4 regions of the Streptomyces sp. LE64 genome follow, and region 3 is predicted to be linked to each of the others. Evidence: riboswitches for the same ligand, from Rfam matches in the RefSeq annotation. Region 3 holds a riboswitch; each other region holds the start of a gene.
The links. Region 3 has a riboswitch for cyclic di-AMP ahead of ACSMX9_RS18230 (LysM peptidoglycan-binding domain-containing protein). Riboswitches for the same ligand answer to the same signal wherever they lie in the genome.
Positions count from the first base shown of each region.

Region 1: it holds a riboswitch for cyclic di-AMP, as region 3 does, so the genes downstream of both, ACSMX9_RS15695 (M23 family metallopeptidase) here and ACSMX9_RS18230 (LysM peptidoglycan-binding domain-containing protein) in region 3, are expected to answer to the same signal.
Region 2: it holds a riboswitch for cyclic di-AMP, as region 3 does, so the genes downstream of both, ACSMX9_RS26215 (M23 family metallopeptidase) here and ACSMX9_RS18230 (LysM peptidoglycan-binding domain-containing protein) in region 3, are expected to answer to the same signal.
Region 4: it holds a riboswitch for cyclic di-AMP, as region 3 does, so the genes downstream of both, ACSMX9_RS23610 (M23 family metallopeptidase) here and ACSMX9_RS18230 (LysM peptidoglycan-binding domain-containing protein) in region 3, are expected to answer to the same signal.

Region 1 is NZ_CP199708.1:3,459,105-3,463,459, reverse strand. It holds gene ACSMX9_RS15705 (PrsW family intramembrane metalloprotease) at 1-664, shown strand, start outside; gene ACSMX9_RS15700 (aldo/keto reductase) at 792-1,736, opposite strand; gene ACSMX9_RS15695 (M23 family metallopeptidase) at 1,939-3,045, opposite strand; cyclic di-AMP (ydaO/yuaA leader) riboswitch at 3,056-3,200, opposite strand; gene ACSMX9_RS15690 (PP2C family protein-serine/threonine phosphatase) at 3,494-4,355, opposite strand, start outside.
Region 2 is NZ_CP199708.1:5,866,169-5,870,523, forward strand. It holds gene ACSMX9_RS26210 (tyrosine-protein phosphatase) at 1-609, opposite strand, end outside; cyclic di-AMP (ydaO/yuaA leader) riboswitch at 1,108-1,226, shown strand; gene ACSMX9_RS26215 (M23 family metallopeptidase) at 1,229-2,218, shown strand; gene ACSMX9_RS26220 (SGNH/GDSL hydrolase family protein) at 2,423-3,214, shown strand; gene ACSMX9_RS26225 (STM4011 family radical SAM protein) at 3,234-4,130, opposite strand; gene ACSMX9_RS26230 (STM4012 family radical SAM protein) at 4,127-4,355, opposite strand, start outside.
Region 3 is NZ_CP199708.1:4,019,151-4,023,505, reverse strand. It holds gene ACSMX9_RS18240 (FtsB family cell division protein) at 1-88, opposite strand, end outside; gene eno (phosphopyruvate hydratase) at 228-1,508, opposite strand; gene ACSMX9_RS18230 (LysM peptidoglycan-binding domain-containing protein) at 1,925-2,683, opposite strand; cyclic di-AMP (ydaO/yuaA leader) riboswitch at 2,687-2,875, opposite strand; gene ACSMX9_RS18225 (transglycosylase family protein) at 3,051-4,193, opposite strand.
Region 4 is NZ_CP199708.1:5,218,060-5,222,414, forward strand. It holds gene ACSMX9_RS23600 (M16 family metallopeptidase) at 1-1,081, shown strand, start outside; gene ACSMX9_RS23605 (M16 family metallopeptidase) at 1,105-2,472, shown strand; cyclic di-AMP (ydaO/yuaA leader) riboswitch at 2,920-3,083, shown strand; gene ACSMX9_RS23610 (M23 family metallopeptidase) at 3,095-3,886, shown strand; gene ACSMX9_RS23615 (GntR family transcriptional regulator) at 4,124-4,355, shown strand, end outside.

The sequences.
Region 1 (4,355 bases), 560 kb from region 3:
GGCCGCACTGCTGCCGCCCCGGCAACGCGTGCGGCGCGCCCTGGCCCCCGCCGTCGGGCTGCTCCTCGCCATGGGGCTGCACGCCCTGTGGAACGGGTCCACCACCTTCGGCGACGCCGGATTCTTCCTGGTGTACGGGCTGTTCATGGTGCCCGTGTTCGGCGTGGTGACCTGGTGGACGCTCCGGACCCGGCAACGGGAACTGAAGGTCCTGCGCGAGGTGCTGCCCGACTACGTCGCGGCGGGCTGGCTCGCCTTCCCGGAACCCTTCGCCCTCGGCTCGCTGCGCGCCCGCACCCTGGCCCTGGACCACGCCCGCCACCACGGCGGCGCCCCGCTGCGCCGCACGGTCCGCGCCTACCAGGACGACGCCACCGCGCTGGCGCTCCTCCGGCACCGGGGCTCCAGCGGCGCCGCGGGCCCCGACTTCCTCGCCCGGGAACGCCGGCTGCTGGACGCCCTGTGGGACCGCCGGCACGCCGTGCGTCCGTCCCTGGTGCACGGCGCCCTGCTCACCGCGCCCTGGTCGGTACTGCCCCCGCCCGCGTACGGCTACGGCGCGCCGTTCCCCCACGGGCACCCCGGTTACGGGCCACCGTCCCCCTGGGCGCCCGTGCCGGCGCCGGGCACCGCCCTCGGCCGGCCGGCCGAGGGGCAGGGCTGACCCGACTCCGTCCTGAGCGGGGCTTCTTCGGCCACGGCCGGGCCCCGCAGTGGCGGGAGCCGGTGGAGGGGAAGGCCCTACCCGCTCCGGGTCCCGGACCGCGAGCGGCCCGGGACCCGGGCGGGCGTCAGGCGGACGCCTCGGTGAGCAGGGAGAGTTCGGCGTCCGTGAGTTCCAGCTCCGCCACCGCGAGGAGGGCGGTGAGCTGCTCGGGGGTGCGGGCGCTCGCCAGCGGGGCGGCGATCGTGGGGCGGGCGGCCAGCCAGGCGAGGGCGATGGTGGCGGGCTCGGCGCCCCGCTCCGCGGCGACCGCGTCGAGGGCGGCGAGCACCCGCCGGCCGCGGTCGGTGGCGAGGTGGCGGGAGGCCGAACCGGAGCGGGCGCTGTCGACGGGGGTGCCGGGCCGGTACTTGCCGGTGAGGAAGCCCGAGGCGAGCGAGAAGTAGGGCACGGCCGCGAGCCCGTTGCGGGAGGCGACCTGCTGGAGGGGGCCCTCGTAGCTGTCGCGGGCGACGAGGTTGTACTCGGGCTGGAGGACCGCGTAGCGGGCCAGTCCCTCGCGGTCCGAGAAGTCCAGTGATTCCTGGAGCCGTTCGGGGCTGATGTTGGAGGCGGCGACGGCCCGGACCTTGCCGGCGCGGACCAGGTCGTCCAGGGCGCCGACGATCTCCTCCACCGGCACGGTCACATCGTCGAAGTGGGTGTAGTACAGGTCGATGTAGTCGGTGCCGAGCCGGGTGAGGGAGGCGTCCGCGGCGGCCTTGACGGTGGTGGCGGAGAGGCCCTTGTAGTCGGGGTGGGAGCCGACCTTGGTGGCGACGACGACGTCCGCGCGGTTGCCGCGGGCGGCCATCCACCGACCGATCAGGGTTTCGGACTCGCCGCCCCGGTTGCCGTCCGCCCAGGCGGAGTAGACGTCGGCGGTGTCGAGGAAGTTGCCGCCCGCGTCGGCGTAGGCGTCGAGCACGGCGAAGGTCTGGGAGGTGTCCGCGGTCCAGCCGAAGACGTTGCCGCCGAGGGCGAGCGGGAAGACGTCGAGGCCGGACGGACCGAGCGGGCGCAGAGTGGTCATGGTGCTAGTCAACACCCCTGGCCGGCAACGCCTTCCCCGGACCGGCGGACCTGGTGCGTCGAGGGGACGAACCCGGTCCGCCGGCGCTCTCGCGGTGTGGGGGGACACCCGTCGCGGAACCGGGCGCACGACCGCGTGCGGAGGTGCGCCGGGCGCCTGTGGGGGTGACGGGTGGGTACGGGGGGCCTCGGACCCGGGAGGGTCAGAGGCTGAGGCCCTTGCCGCGCAGGAACGCGGCCGGGTCGACGGCGGCGCCGCCGCCGGGGTGGACCTCCAGGTGCAGGTGGGCGCCGGTGCTCTTGCCGGTGGAGCCCACCGAGCCGATGAACTGGCCGGTGGTGACCTTCTGGCCGACGCTCACGCTGATGGACGACTGGTGGGCGTACCAGAGTTCGGTGCCGTCGTCGAGGGTGAGGACCGTGCGGTAGCCGTACGAGCCGGACCAACCGGCCTGGGTGATGGTGCCGCTGCCGATGGCCTTCAGCGGGGTGCCGGCGCCGGCCGCGAAGTCGAGGCCGGTGTGGGCGCCGGAGGACCACATCGCACCGGACTGCCCGTAGGAGGAGGTCAGCGTGTAGGAGGAGAGGGGGAGCGTGAAGCTCTTGGCGAGCTTCGCGAGGCGCTCCTTCTCGGCCTGCGCGGCCTTGGCCGCCGCCTCGGCCGCCGCCTTCTTGCGCTCCGCCTCCGCCTTGGCCTCCGCCTTGGCCTTCGCTTCCGCCTTGGCCTTGGCCTCGGCCTTGGCCTCCGCCTCGGCGGCGGCTTCGGCGGCCTTCTTCACGGCGGCCTTCTCGGCTGCGGCGCGGGCCGCGGCCTCGGCCTGGTCCTGCTGCTGCTCGGCCTGCTGGAGGATGCGGGTGCGCAGGGCCTCGCCCGCGTCGGTGGCGCCCCGGGCGGCGTCGGCGGTGGTGACGCCGGCACCGGTCAGGGGGGCCACGGCGGGGGTGGCGGCGGCCTTCTGCTGGGGCTCCTCGGCGGAGTCCCCGGGCATGATCGAGCCGAGGTCGAGGTCGGGCATCGAAATCTTGATGGGGGGCTTGCCGCCCTGCGCGGTGGCGATGCCGCCCGCGCCGACCGCGGCGATGACGCCGACGCCCAGGACCGTGGAGCTGCGGGCGAGCCCGCCGCGCTGCTTGGCGACGCGGTGGCGACCGCGCACCGGACGGACGGTGTCGGCGGTGGGGTTCCAGACCTCCCGCGCCTCGCCCTCGGTGACCTCGGGGCCGTACACCCGCTGGTAGGGGGAATGGGTCCCGTCCTCGACGGTCGTGGACGCGTGAGGGGCTTCGGGGGCAGGCCGATTGGACGCCACTGAGGCGTACTCCTTCCTTCCTTCTCGCCTACCGGGTTAGCTGACGGGTTCGGAGCAGGAAGGTCTCCTACGGGTCGCCTTCGCGGGAAGGCGGCCCGATTCACCCCAAGGTGGTGGTTCCCCGGTTCCCTCGCGGGATTCGGCGCGTGCGCACGGAGCCGCCTCTGTGACGGCTGGGACGACCGCGCTGCGTTATCGAACGTTAATAGACCCGGGGCTCGGATTCCAAGCGCTTCCGAGTGATCGTTAGCGCTCACAGCAGGGACTTATCAGGACACGGAGGGGCGCATCCGGGCGAGTTGACGGTCGGACAATATTCCTCGGCGAGGCACTTTTTTCCCTGACGGATACTCAGTTGTTATCGGAACGCGAAGCCGTGACTACAGGGGGTGAGGGGGCTGATGGGAGGCCGCCGGACGGCGGGGCACCGCCCCCGCCGCCGGAGGCGTCAGGGCCGCCGCACCGCCAACATGGCGAGGTCGTCCTCCGGCCCCCCGCCCGTGTGCCGGACGACCTCCTGGGTGAGGGCGGCCAGCAGCTCCTCCGGACCGGAGAAGGCCCGGCCCCGCAGCCACCGCGCCGGATCGAAGAACTCCCCCCGCCCGTCCCGGGCCTCGGACAGTCCGTCGGTGTACACCAACAGGGTCGCCCCCGGCGGGAAGTCCACCTGGTCACAGGAGTCGGGCCACACCCCCAGGTCGAGCATGCCCAACGGCAGCGCCGGACGGCGCGGGAACACCACGGTCAACCCCCCGTCCGGGACCAGCAGCAGCGGTGTCGGGTGCCCCCGGTTGAGGATCCGCACCACGTCCTGACCGTGCGGCAGTTCGGCGAGCACCGCGGTCGTGAACCCCTCGAAGTCGTCGACCTCGCGCCGGCGCACTCCCTCCCGGGCGAGGGCGCGTTCCAGCCGACCCGCCACCGCCTCCAGGGTCACCTCCTGCTCCGCGGCCTCCCGGAAGGCCCCGATGAGCACCGCCACCGCCGACACCGCGCCCATCCCCTTGCCCCGCACGTCACCCACCACCAGCCGGACCCCGTGCGGGGTGTCCTGCACCGCGTACAGGTCACCGCCGATGGACGCGTCCTCCTGCGCGGCCTCGTAGCGGGCGGCGATGTCGAAGCCGCCGATCCGGGCCGCGGGCTCCGGCAGCACGGCCCGCTGGGCCGCCTCCGCGACCTCCCGGGCCGAGGCCAGCCGGGCACTGCTGCGGTGGGTGAGCCGGTTGATGACGACGGCCAGGACGGACACCACGACGATCGTGGCCAGGTCGGTGAAGGACTCGGCCCGCCCCAGGTTGCCGTCCTCG
Region 2 (4,355 bases), 1.8 Mb from region 3:
GTCCGCGTCGCGGCGCACCCGGTACCGCCGGTGCGCCGCGTTGGACTTGAGGTAGTCCTCCTCGATCGCGCTCCGCTCGACCCCGAGGGCCAGCAGCGCCACGGCCACGGTGAGTCCGGCCCGGTCCTTGCCCGCGGCGCAGTGCAGCAGGGCCGGCACGCTGTCCTCGGCGAGCGCGTGCAGCACCCGGGCGTGCTCCGCCGTCCGCTGCTCGATCATGACCCGGTAGGACGTCACCATCTGGTCGACGGCGCGCCCCCCGGCGAGCAGGGCGCGGAGTTCGGTGAGGTCGCCGTTGCGCACCAGGTGCCAGAACGCGGCGCCGTCGGCCGGGTCGCTGAGCGGGATGTTCACCTGGCGCACCCCGGGGAGCTCCACGTCGTGGCCGTCGAGGGCGCGGTCGGCGTCGTTGCGGAAGTCGAAGACGGTGTGCAGACCGAGCGAGTCGAGGTACCGGCTGTCCCGTGCCGTCGCGCGGGCGAGGTGGCCGCTGCGGAACAGCACCCCGTGGCGGATCCGGCGACCGTCCGCGGTCGGCAGTCCTCCCAGGTCCCGGAAGTTGCGCACGCCGGTCAGTTCGGGCTCGGTGGACGGGATCTGCTGCGTCACGGGGCTCCTCCGGTTCCCCCGCCGGCGCCGTCGGACGGCGGGCCGGTTCAGACGATACGACATCACATCGTCCGACAATCGGGATGTGATGGGCTTTTCTTGTGAAACACGGAGGGCGAGCCCTGGTCGCTATGTCCTGCAATGGTAATTTTTGTCGCTTTCACGAACCTTGGTGGCCCTCATCCCAACTGGGCCGGGAATAAAGCCGCCTGGGGAAGCCGGTCGTGACCGGGATCATAGAGGTCACCGAACGTGGTGGCCGGCCGTGCTCCGCCTGCCGTCCACAGCCCGGGAATTGAGTTCCGCGGCCCCCGCCGTCGTCGACGCAGGGTGACCGGGAAATCCCGCAAGGATCAAGGAATACCTGGTCATCGACGTGCTCGCGGTTGTCCGGGCCGTTCCGGCTCGCCTAGCGTCACGCTCACTCCGGGCGGACGCCGAGTCCTGCCACCGTCCGGCACCCACCGTCGTACCGACATCGGCAGGAGCGGGGAACCCACACGCAGTACGCCGAGTCCGGGCGACCGGACCGGCTCGGGGTGAAGCCGCGCGAGCGCGGCCGGGCACCTCCCGCCCGAATCCGACAGCTCACCTCGTAGGCGCCGGAGAGGAACGCACCATGCCCGCGACGGGTAAGCACCGCCGTCCCACGTCCGCCCGGCTCGTCCGCGCCATCGCCCTCACCGGGTCCGGTGGCGCGGCCGCCCTGGCGCTTCCGCTGATGGGCGCCGCCCAGGCCCACGCCCAGGCCGGGGAGGCCGCCCCCGCCCCCAAGGGTTCCGCCGCCGTCACCGCCCCGGCCGCCCCGCAGGCCCCCGCGGAGCGGACCGCCACCCCCCGCGCCGAGGTCACCACGTACTCCGTGAAGATCGGCGACCACCTGTCGAAGATCGCCGACGAGCAGGACGTGCGCGGCGGCTGGCAGCGGCTGTACCAGGACAACCGGGCCGCGGTCGGCGCCGACCCGAACCTGATCCGCCCCGGTCTGGAGCTCGCCATCGGCGCCCCGGCCGCAGCCCCGCAGTCCGCGGCCCCGAAGCAGGCCGCGCCGAAGGCCGCCGCGCCCGAGGCCCCGGCCCCGAAGGCCGCCCAGCCCCAGGCGCCCGAGGCCCGGCAGGCAGCCCCCGAGAAGGCACCGGCTCCGAAGCCCGCCGCCCCGAAGGCCGCTCCCGCGGCGGCCGAGGTGCCCGCCGCTGCGAACGCTTCCGGCTTCACCCTGCCGGTCGCCAGCGGGGTGGGCACCCCCTACCGGGCCTCCGGCAGCATGTGGTCCAGCGGCTACCACACCGGCGTCGACTTCAGCGTCCCCGCCGGCACGCCGCTCAAGGCGGTCGGCCCGGGCACCGTCGTCTCGGCGGGCTGGGCGGGCGCCTACGGCAACCAGGTGATCATCCAGCACGCCGACGGCAAGTACTCCCAGTACGCCCACCTCTCGCAGCTCGGCGTCAGCGCGGGACAGTCCGTCTCGGGCGGCCAGCAGATCGGCCTCGCCGGTTCCACCGGCAACAGCACCGGGCCGCACCTGCACTTCGAGATCCGCACCTCGCCGGAGTACGGCTCCGACATCGACCCGCTGACCTACCTGCGGTCCAAGGGCGTCTCCGTCTGATCCGTCCGGCGACCCGCCGGGAGCTCCCGCACGCGGGGCCGCATCCTCCGATGCGGCCCCGCGTCGCGCTGTACGCGGCCGGGCCGTCCCCCTATTCCCGTGTCGCGCCGGTCGACCGCATGGCCTTTCTCACGTCCCGTCAACCCCCTGGAAGGCATTGTTACGGTGGCGTAGGTCACGCCGGGCGAGGAAGGATGGGTCGATGTGACAGCAGAGTCGACGTTCCTCCCCCCTGACGGCATCCGGTCCTACGCGGCGCTCGGCGACAGCTTCACGGAGGGCGTCGGTGACCCCGGGCCCGACGGATCGTTCGTGGGCTGGGCCGACCGGCTGGCCGTCCTCCTGGGCGACCGGCTCCCCGAGCACGCCTTCCGCTACGCCAACCTCGCCGTCCGCGGGCGGCTCCTCGACCAGATCGTCGAGGAGCAGATACCCCGGGCCCGGGAGCTCGCCCCCGACCTGGTGACCTTCTGCGCGGGCGGCAACGACATCATCCGCCCCGGCAGCGATCCCGACGAGGTGGCCGAACGCTTCGAACGCGCCGTCGCCCACCTCGCCTCCACCGTCGGCACGGTCATGCTGACCACCGGGTTCGACACCCGGGGCGTCCCCGTCTTCCGTCGCCTCCGCGGCAAGATCGCCACCTACAACGGCCATGTGCGGGCCATCGCCGACCGCTACCACTGCCCGGTCCTCGACCTGTGGTCCCTCAGGACCGTGCAGGACCGCCGGGCCTGGGACACCGACCGCCTGCACCTCTCGCCCGAGGGGCACACCCGGGTCGCGCTCCGCGCCGCCCAGGTCCTCGACGTCCAGGTGCCCGCCGACCCCGACCAGCCCTGGCCCCCGCTGCCGCCCCGCGGCGTCCTCGAAGAACGGCGCGACGACATCCACTGGGCGCGCGAGTACCTGGTGCCCTGGATCGGACGCCGACTGCGCGGGGTGTCCTCCGGCGACCGGGTCGAGGCCAAGCGCCCCGATCTGCTCCCCCTCTGAACGGCCGCTGGCGCCGGGGTCAGTCCGGATCGCCCGGCGGCGGTAGCCACACCGGCCCGGACCGTGCCGGAATCCGCTCCAGCACGCCCCCGGCGAACACGTCGTACAGCGGCAGGGACTCCAGGTGCACGTACCCGATGTGGCAGTCGCACCGCGCCAGCGGGCACGGCCGCGGCGCCAGCGCCGCCCGGTACGAACCGTCGTAGAGGTTGCCCAGCACGGACGGGACGAAGTGACAACGCCGCACCGTGCCGTCCCCGTCGACCGACACCACCGACGCACCCGTCCGGCATGGCAGCCCTCCGCTGCGGTGCGGATGACGGCTGAACGGGAACAGCGGATCCACCTCCGTCCAGGCCGCGGCCTCCTCGTCGGTGTACACGTGCCTCTCGGCCGCGTTCACCCACAGGTACACCCGTTCCGGCAACGCCGCACGCAGTCGCCGGGCGTGCTCCAGGTGCTCCGCGAGCCCCACCACCCCGACGCTGAACCGCACCCCGCGCTCGGACAGGGCGCGGCACTTGTCGAGGAACCGCTCGTAGGGCGTCTGGCCCGGGTGGTACGTGCACCACAAGGCCACCGTGTCGAGGTCAGCCGCGTCGAGCCAGTCGGTGCGGCAACTCAGGTTCGTCTGGATCGCCACCCGCTCCACGTGCTCCTGCCGGGACAACTCCACCAGGGCCCGCCGGTACCAGGACCGCACCAAGCCCTCGCCCCAGGGGGTGAACAGCACCGACAGCCGGCCGTCCCGGTACCCCGTCGCCCAGGCGGTGAACCGCTCCAACGCGGCCCGGTCGGCCCGGAGTTGCTCCCGGCTGTCCCGGCGCTTGGCGAACGGGCAGTACGGGCAGTCGTAGTCGCAGGACGCCAACGGACCCCGGTACAGCACCGTGAGGTCGGCGCCCACGGCACTCACCGCGCCTCGTAGGCGGCCATTGCTGCCCGCACCTCGGGGGAGAAGAGCTCCGGGCCGACCGCGTCGGAGTGCGCCAATCCCTCCGCCGACAGCCGCAGCACCCCTGCCGGGGCCGCCGGATCGAGCCAGCCCCGGCGTGCGAACCGGGCCAGCTCGCCCGGGAAGTCCTCCTCCGGTTCGGCGCCGAACCGGGTGCGGTACTCCTCCCGGGCCATGCCCGGGGCC
Region 3 (4,355 bases):
GGGAGCGGTAGACCCGGGCGGCGGTCTGCTCGCCGAGCACCCGCAGCCTGGTCGCGGTCGAGAACCGGTCCCGGTCCTTGACGGCCATCTCTCGGCCTCCCCGTCACTCCCGTGATGTGCGTACGTCCCCGCACACGGTACGGGACCGGGTGCGGGGACGTACGCAGCCACCCTCGCCGGTTCCCGGTCGGGGGCCCGGACGGGGGTGGCCGCGCGGCTCGTGCCGATCAGCCCTTGAAGCGGGGGAAGGCGCTGCGGCCGGCGTACACGGCGGCGTCGTCGAGGATCTCCTCGATGCGCAGCAGCTGGTTGTACTTGGCGACGCGCTCGGAGCGGGCCGGGGCGCCGGTCTTGATCTGGCCGCAGTTGGTGGCGACGGCGAGGTCGGCGATGGTGACGTCCTCGGTCTCGCCGGAGCGGTGGCTCATCATGCACTTGAAGCCGCTGCGCTGGGCGAGCTCCACGGCGTCCAGGGTCTCGGTGAGCGAACCGATCTGGTTGACCTTGACGAGCAGGGCGTTCGCGGAGTTCTCCTCGATGCCGCGGGCCAGGCGCTCGGGGTTGGTGACGAACAGGTCGTCGCCGACGAGCTGGACCTTGTCGCCGAGGCGGCTGGTGATCTCGTTCCAGCCGGCCCAGTCGTCCTCGAACAGCGGGTCCTCGATGGAGACCAGCGGGTACGCGTCGACGAGCTCCGCGTAGTAGTCGGTCATCTCGGCGGCGGTGCGCTCCTTGCCCTCGAAGACGTACACGCCGTCCTTGTAGAACTCGGAGGCGGCCACGTCGAGGGCGAGGGCGACCTGCTGGCCGGGGGTGTAACCGGCCTCCTTGATCGCTTCGAGGATCAGGTCGAGGGCCTCGCGGTTGGAGCCGAGGTTGGGGGCGAAGCCGCCCTCGTCGCCGAGGCCGGTGTTCAGGCCCTTGGCCTTCAGCACCTTCTTCAGGGTGTGGTAGACCTCGGTGCCCCAGCGCAGGGCCTCGGAGAAGGACTCGGCGCCGATCGGCGCGATCATGAACTCCTGGATGTCCACGTTGGAGTCGGCGTGCGAGCCGCCGTTCAGGATGTTCATCATCGGCACCGGCAGCAGGTGCGCGTTGGGGCCGCCCAGGTAGCGGAACAGCGGCAGGTCGCTGGCCTCGGAGGCGGCGTGCGCGACGGCGAGGGAGACGCCGAGGATGGCGTTGGCGCCGAGCGAGGACTTGTCCGGGGTGGCGTCCAGGTCGAACATCGCCTGGTCGATCAGGCGCTGCTCGGTGGCGTCGTAGCCGACGAGCTCCGGACCGATCTGCTCGATGACCGCGAGGACGGCCTTCTCGACGCCCTTGCCGCCGTAGCGGTTGGCGTCGCCGTCCCGCAGTTCGAGGGCCTCGAAGGCGCCCGTGGAGGCGCCGGACGGAACGGCGGCACGGCCGGTGCTGCCGTCGTCGAGGCCGACCTCGACCTCGACCGTGGGATTGCCTCGGGAGTCCAGGATTTCCCGGGCTACGACGACGTCGATGGACGGCACGAGCATCTCCTTCTGGGATGTGACGCGAGTATGCGGGGCCGGTGGTCCCGCCGCCCCTGAGCCTAACGGCCCCGGGGAGGTCGGCCACTCGGCCGCCCGCCCTGTGGACAAACGGAAACCAAATTGTTCCGTCCGCAAACAAATGGGTGCCCGGGGCTTCACTTGAGCCCCGGGCGTGTCGGATTTCCGGGGGCTCCCGGACACACCTCCGCCCCGGCGCGGGGATCGTGCACCGGGGCGGACTGACCCGAGGGGACGGGTCCCGGTCGGGCCGGGGCGCGGCTCGACCGGGGGGTGCGGCTCGCGGCCGGGGCGGGCCGGAGCCTGGGGTGGTCCGAACGACCGGGGCGTGCCCGGCGCCCGGCGCGCGCACCGATGGGGCGGCGCGGCGGCGGGAGCGGGTCCCCGGCGCGGGGTCAGGAGAGGTGGAGCTGCTGACCCGGGTAGATGAAGTCGGCGTCGTCGATGATGTCGTCGTTCAGCTCGAACAGCCGCTGCCAGCCGCCCTTGACGCCCTCGGCCTCGGCGATGGCGCTCAGGCTGTCGCCCTGGACGACCTTGTACTCGCCGTCGCCCTTCTGCACCTTCTTGCCGGTCGGGGTCTGGACCGTCTTGGCCGGAGCGGCGGGCTTCGCCTGCTGGGCCGGCTGCGCGGGCTGGGCCGCCGGGGCGCGGTCCTGGGTGCGGGCGGCGCGCTGCTCGGTCTGCTGCTTGGGGGCGGCCTGCTGCTGCGGCGCGGTCTGCTGCGGCTGGGGCTTGGGGGCGGCCTGCTGCTGGGGCACGGCGGCGCCGCCGCCGTAGGGGGCGTTGGACAGGCCGACGCCGCAGCTCGGCCAGGCGCCCTTGCCCTGACCCGCGAGGACCTTCTCGGCTATCTCGATCTGCTGCGCCTTGGAGGCCAGGTTGGCGGTGGGCGCGTACTTGGTGCCGCCGAAGGCGGCCCAGGTGGAGGCGGAGAACTGGAGGCCGCCGTAGTAACCGTTGCCGGTGTTGATGGACCAGTTGCCGCCCGACTCGCACTGGGCGACGCGGTCCCACTCGGCGGCGGTGGCGGCCGACGCGCTGGTCGCCGTCATCAGCGGGGCGGCCACGGCCGCACCGGTCACACCCGCGACGGTGACGATTCGGGTGGCCTTGCCGGGCTTGCGGTGCTTGCCCTTGCCGGAGAACAGCATGAGTCATCCCCTCACCGACGCCTACGAGGTGAGCTGTCGGGTTCGGGCCGAGTGAGTGCCCGGCCGCGCCTGACGCGCGGCTCCACCCCTAGCCGTCCGGTGGCCCGTCGGGAGTCCCGTTTCGACTCCCGAGGCCGGCCCGTTCGGCGCTTACCTTGGTTCCCCCGCTCCTGCCAACGGCGCTTCACGCGACGACTGGTCCCGAGCCACCGTCGGCAGGATTCGGCGTGACGGCGATCGGTGTCCGCATCAGCGAACGGCACTGACCGTATGCATGGGCGGGGGTGAAACTCAAAGCCATGGACGTCCGATGAGACCCATGTCTCACTTCCACCCCACGCGCCAAATTAGGACATTAGGTGTCGAACTACTGCTTCTTCTCGGGCTTTTCGGGCGCCAGGTCGAGGCTCTGACCGGGCACGATGTGGTGCGGGTCGCCCCCCACGGTGTCCTTGTTGCCGTCGTAGAGCGCGGCCCAACCCCCTTCGACGCCCTGGGAGTCGGCGATGGCCGACAGGTTGTCACCGGACTTGACGGTGTACGAGGCGTCCAGCGCCTCCCGTTCCGTGCTGCGGGAGGCGTGCTTGCCGATGCTCTCCTCGCTCCGGGAGGCGGTGGCCTCCTCGGTCGCCGCCTCGCCCCGGTGGCGGCCGGTGCCGGCCTCGGCTTCGGCCTCCGCCGTGCCCGCTTCGGTGGCGCCGGTGGCGCCGGTGGTGCCGGACGGTTCGGTCGAGGGCGTCGCACCCGGCTCGCCGGACTCGGTTCCGGTGCCCTCGCCCGGGGTCTGACCGGGACTCTCCGTACCGGGCGAGGACGGAGCGGTCGGATCGGTCGACGGCGAGGAGCCGGGGGTCTCGGAGGAGCCCTCGTCCGGCGAGGACGACGGGGACGACGGGGAGTCGGAGGGCGAGGCCGGCGACGAGGGGGTGGTGCCCGAGGAGCTCGGCACCTCCGAGGGGTCGGTGGTGGGCGCCTTGGACGCACCGGACTCGTTCTCCGGCTTCGGCCGGTCGGCGGTGGAGAGGGAGGCGTCCGTCTTGCCCGAGGTCACTCCGGCCGACACCCCGTCGGAGACGCTGCCGCTCTTCTTGCCGGGCTGCACCGGACCGCCCGGGTCCACTTCGGCCGCCGGGCCGCCCTTGTCGAGCCCCACGGCCGCGCTGCAACCCGGCCATGCGGCGGGTCCCTGCGCGGCGAGGATGCGCTCGCCGACCGCGATCTGCTGGGAGCGGCTGGCCTGGTCGGGGCTGACCGCGTAGGAGAGGCCGCCGTGCTTCTCCCAGGCCTCCTGGCCGATCTGGAGCCCACCGTAGAAACCGTTGCCGTCGTTGGCGCTCCAGGCACCGCCGCTCTCGCACTCCGCCAGCCGGTCCCAGGTCGCGGCCTCCGCCGCGCTCGCGCCCGTGGCGCCCAGCAGCGGCAGGGCGATCGCGGAGCTGGTGACCCCTGCCGCGACGACCAGAGCGGGGGCCTGACGGGGGCGTCGATGACGACCGTTCCCGGAGAGCATGCGGTGGCCTTTCGTGCGACAACGGGGACCGACCCGCGGCGGTTGGAGGCCGCCGAAGTCGTCGTGAACGTAACCGGAGTCGAACGCTTGTCACAAGTTAATGCAGCACAGATCACGCGAACATCACGGATGTGATGTCACATCAACACCACTCGTCACGGA
Region 4 (4,355 bases), 1.2 Mb from region 3:
CAACGGCACCACCAGCTTCGAACGGACCAACTACTTCGAGACCATGCCCGCGCACCAGCTGGAGCTGGCGCTGTGGCTGGAGGCCGACCGGATGGGCTCGCTGCTCGCCGCGCTCGACCTGGAATCCCTCGACAACCAGCGCGCCGTGGTCAAGAACGAGCGCCGCCAGCGCTACGACAACGTCCCCTACGGCACCGCCTTCGAGAAGCTCACCGCCCTCGCCTTCCCGGACGGCCACCCGTACCACCACACCCCGATCGGCTCGATGGCCGACCTGGACGCGGCGACGCTGGAGGACGCGCGGGACTTCTTCCGCACCTACTACGCGCCCAACAACGCGGTGCTCTCCGTGGTCGGCGACATCGACCCGGAGCGGACGCTCGCCTGGATCGAGAAGTACTTCGGCTCCATCCCCGGGCACGACGGCAAGCCCGCCCCGCGCGACGGAGCGCTGCCCGAGGTCATCGGCGGGGAACTGCGCCAGCTCGTCGAGGAGGAGGTGCCCTCCCGCGCGCTGATGGCCGCCTACCGGCTCCCGGAGGACGGCACCCGCGCGGCCGACGCGGCCGACCTGGCGCTCACCGTCCTCGGCGGCGGCGAGTCCTCCCGCATCTACAACCGGCTGGTCCGCCGCGACCGCACCGCGGTCGGCGCCGGCTTCGGGCTGCTCCGCCTGGCCGGCGCGCCCTCGCTGGGCTGGCTGGACGTGAAGACCTCCGCCGGCGTCGAGGTCCCCGAGATCGAGGCCGCCGTGGACGAGGAACTGGCCCGGTTCGCCGCCCAGGGCCCCACGCCCGAGGAGATGGAACGGGCCCAGGCCCAGTTGGAGCGCGAGTGGCTGGACCGGCTCGGCACCGTCGCCGGCCGCGCCGACGAACTGTGCCGGTACGCGGTCCTGTTCGGTGACCCCCAGCTCGCCCTCACCGCCGTCCAGCGGGTGCTGGACGTCACCGCGGAGGAGGTGCGGGAGGTGGCCGCGGCGCGACTGCGGCCCGACAACCGCGCGGTGCTCGTCTACGAACCGCTGGAGCAGCCGCAGGCCGACGCCGACGAGAACGCAGACGAGGAGGCGGCCAAGTGACCACCGCCGAACCCACCGTGACCATGGACTTCCACCCCCGGCCGCAGGCCGGCACGGCCCGCCCCTGGGCCTTCCCCGAGCCCACCCGGCACACCCTCGGCAACGGTCTGACCGTGCTGCGCTGCGACCGTCCGGGCCAGCAGGTCGTCGCCGTGGAGGTCCTGCTGGACAGCCCGCTGGACGCCGAACCGGCCGGCCTCGACGGCGTCGCCACCATCATGGCCCGGGCGTTCTCCGAGGGCACCGACAAGCACTCCGCCGAGGAGTTCGCCGCCGAGCTGGAGCGCTGCGGCGCCACCCTGGACGCCCACGCCGACCACCCCTGCGTGCGGATCTCCCTCGAAGTGCCCGCCTCCCGGCTGGCGAAGGCCCTCGGGCTCCTCGCCGACGCCCTGCGCGCCCCGGCCTTCGCCGACAGCGAGGTCGAGCGGCTGGTCCGCAACCGCCTCGACGAGATTCCGCACGAGGCCGCCAACCCGTCCCGCCGCGCGGCCAAGGAGCTGTACCGCCAGCTCTTCCCCGCCGAGGCGCGGATGTCCCGGCCGCGCCAGGGCACCGAGGAGACCGTGGCGGCGATCGACGCGGCGGCCGTCCGCGCCTTCTACGAGAAGCACGTGCGCCCCGCCACCACCACGGCCGTCGTCGTCGGCGACCTCGCCGGCCTGGACGTGGAGGGACTCCTCGCCGACACCCTCGGCGCCTGGACCGGCAGTCCCTCGGCCCCCCGGGTCGTTCCGCCGGTGACCGCCGACGACACCGGGCGGGTGTTCATCGTGGACCGCCCCGGCGCGGTGCAGACGCAGCTGCTCATCGGTCGGATCGGGGCCGACCGGCACGACCGGGTGTGGCCCGCGCAGGTGCTGGGCACCTACTGCCTGGGCGGCACCCTCACCTCGCGGCTGGACCGCGTGCTGCGCGAGGAGAAGGGCTACACCTACGGGGTGCGGGCCTTCGGCCAGGTGCTGCGCTCCACCTCGGAGGGCACCGGGGCGGCGATGCTCGCCATCTCCGGCTCCGTCGACACCGAGTCCACCGGGCCCGCGCTGACGGACCTGTGGACGGTGTTGCGCACCCTCGCCGCGGAAGGGCTCACGGACGCGGAGCGGGACGTGGCCGTGCAGAACCTGGTGGGGGTCGCCCCGTTGAAGTACGAGACGGCCGCGGCCGTCGCGGGCACCCTCGCCGACCAGGTCGAGCAGGGGCTCCCCGACGACTACCAGGGGCAGCTGTACCAGCGCCTGGCTGCCACCGGCACCGTGGAGGCGACGGCGGCCGCGGTGAACGCCTTCCCGGTGGACCGGCTGGTGACGGTCCTGGTGGGTGACGCGGCGCAGATCGAGGAGCCCGTGCGCGCCCTGGGCATCGGCGAGGTCACGGTCGTCACCGGCTGACCGCGTGCGGGCCCGCGGACCCTTGAGGCCCGCGGGCCCGCACGGCGGCTCAACGCTCGCTCGGCAGTTGCTCGGTGCGGTGACGACCACCCGGGCGGGGGCGGCGTCGAACGGCGGGCGCAGCCGGTGACCGAGCGGATGGCGGCTCAGGCGGTACCGGGCGAAGGCGGATTCCCGCCCGTCCGCCGTCTCCGCGCGCCGCGGACACCGGACGGCAGGGGCCATGGCCGTACCGGCGCGACGCGCTCGGGACCGTACCCCGCGAGGGGGCCCGTCTTGTCGTTCCGTCAGGAGTGCGGTGTGGGACGGATGTCCCGAAAGGGCGGGAGGTTGCGGTCCGCGGTGTGGCGTGCGCTACAAAACGGCCGTTCCGTTTGTCGTACCGAAGATCCTCCCCGTAGCGTCGGGGCGGCTGTCCGTCGTGCGGTACGCCGCAGTCGCGGCACCGGACAGTCATCGCCGAGTCCCCGTACGGTGCGAGCCAGGGGAGCCGGGGACCCGATCCGTCCCTGGGGTGAATCGGACGCCCGTCGCCACGCGGAGGGGGCCCGTAGGAGACCTTCCTGCTCCGAACCCGTCAGCTAACCCGGTAGGCGAGAGGGAAGGAAAGGACAGCCACTTCATGGCGTTCACCCGTGCCACCGGTAAGCACCGTCGCCCCACGCGCATCTCGCGGACCACCGCGAACGTCGCCGGCGTCGCCACCCTCACCACGACCGGTGTCATCGGTACCCTCGCTTCACCGGCCCTGGCCGCCCAGGAGCCGTCCCCGCTGGAGGACACGGGCCTCACCAAGACGGTGTCCATCGGCGACGCCGTCGCCGACGAGATCGACGCCCAGGCCGCCGCCCAGCAGATCGCCGCCGACGAGGCCGCCGCCATGGAACTGGCCGAGGCGGAGGCCAAGCTGCGGGCCGCCGAGCAGAAGCGGCAGGCCGAGGCCGAGGCGGCGAAGGAGCGCGAGGCCCAGGAGCGCGCCGCCCGCGAGGCCGAGCGCAAGCGCCTCAACACCTACGTGAGTCCGATCGCCGGCAGCTACGTCTCCACGTCCTACGGAGCGGGCGGCAACATCTGGTCCTCCGGCACCCACACCGGCATCGACTTCCACGCCAGCACCGGCACCCCGGTCCAGTCCGTGGGCTACGGCACCGTCGTCGAAGCCGGCTGGGCCGGCGCGTACGGCAACAACGTCGTCATCAAGATGCACGACGGCACCTACACGCAGTACGCCCACCTCTCGTCGGTGGCCGTCTTCGCGGGCCAGGCCGTCACCACCGGGCAGCAGATCGGACTGGCCGGGGCCACCGGCAACGTCACCGGCTCGCACCTGCACTTCGAGGCCCGGACCGGCGCCGACTACGGTTCCGACCTCGACCCCCTGGCCTACCTCCGCAGCCACGGGGTCAACCTCTGACCCACCCGCTCCGGCGGAACGTTCCGTCGACACCGTGAACACCGAAGGGCCCCGGCCACCCGCCGGGGCCCTTCCGCACGTCCGGGCCCCCCGCCGGTCCGTCTGTTCGATACGTGGCGGCCGTCCCATCGGTGTGCGGAATTCCCGTACGGGTCGGAAAATTCCGTGTACTGCAATAGAGTCATCGAATCAGAGTCGATCGACCGCGGTGTGCGGACATAAAGCGGAGGTCCGATCGTGAGTATTCCCGCCACGGCGGTGTGCTCGGCCATTCGGGATGACATCGTCAGCGGTGTCCTGGAATGCGGGAGCCGCCTCACCGAGGAAGTGCTGGCCCGTCGCTACGGCGTTTCCCGGGTGCCGGTGCGCGAGGCGCTGCGCACCCTGGAGGCCGAGGGGTTCGTGGTCACCCGTCGGCACGCCGGGGCCTGCGTCGCCCGGCCGACCGAACGGGAGGCGGCCGATCTGC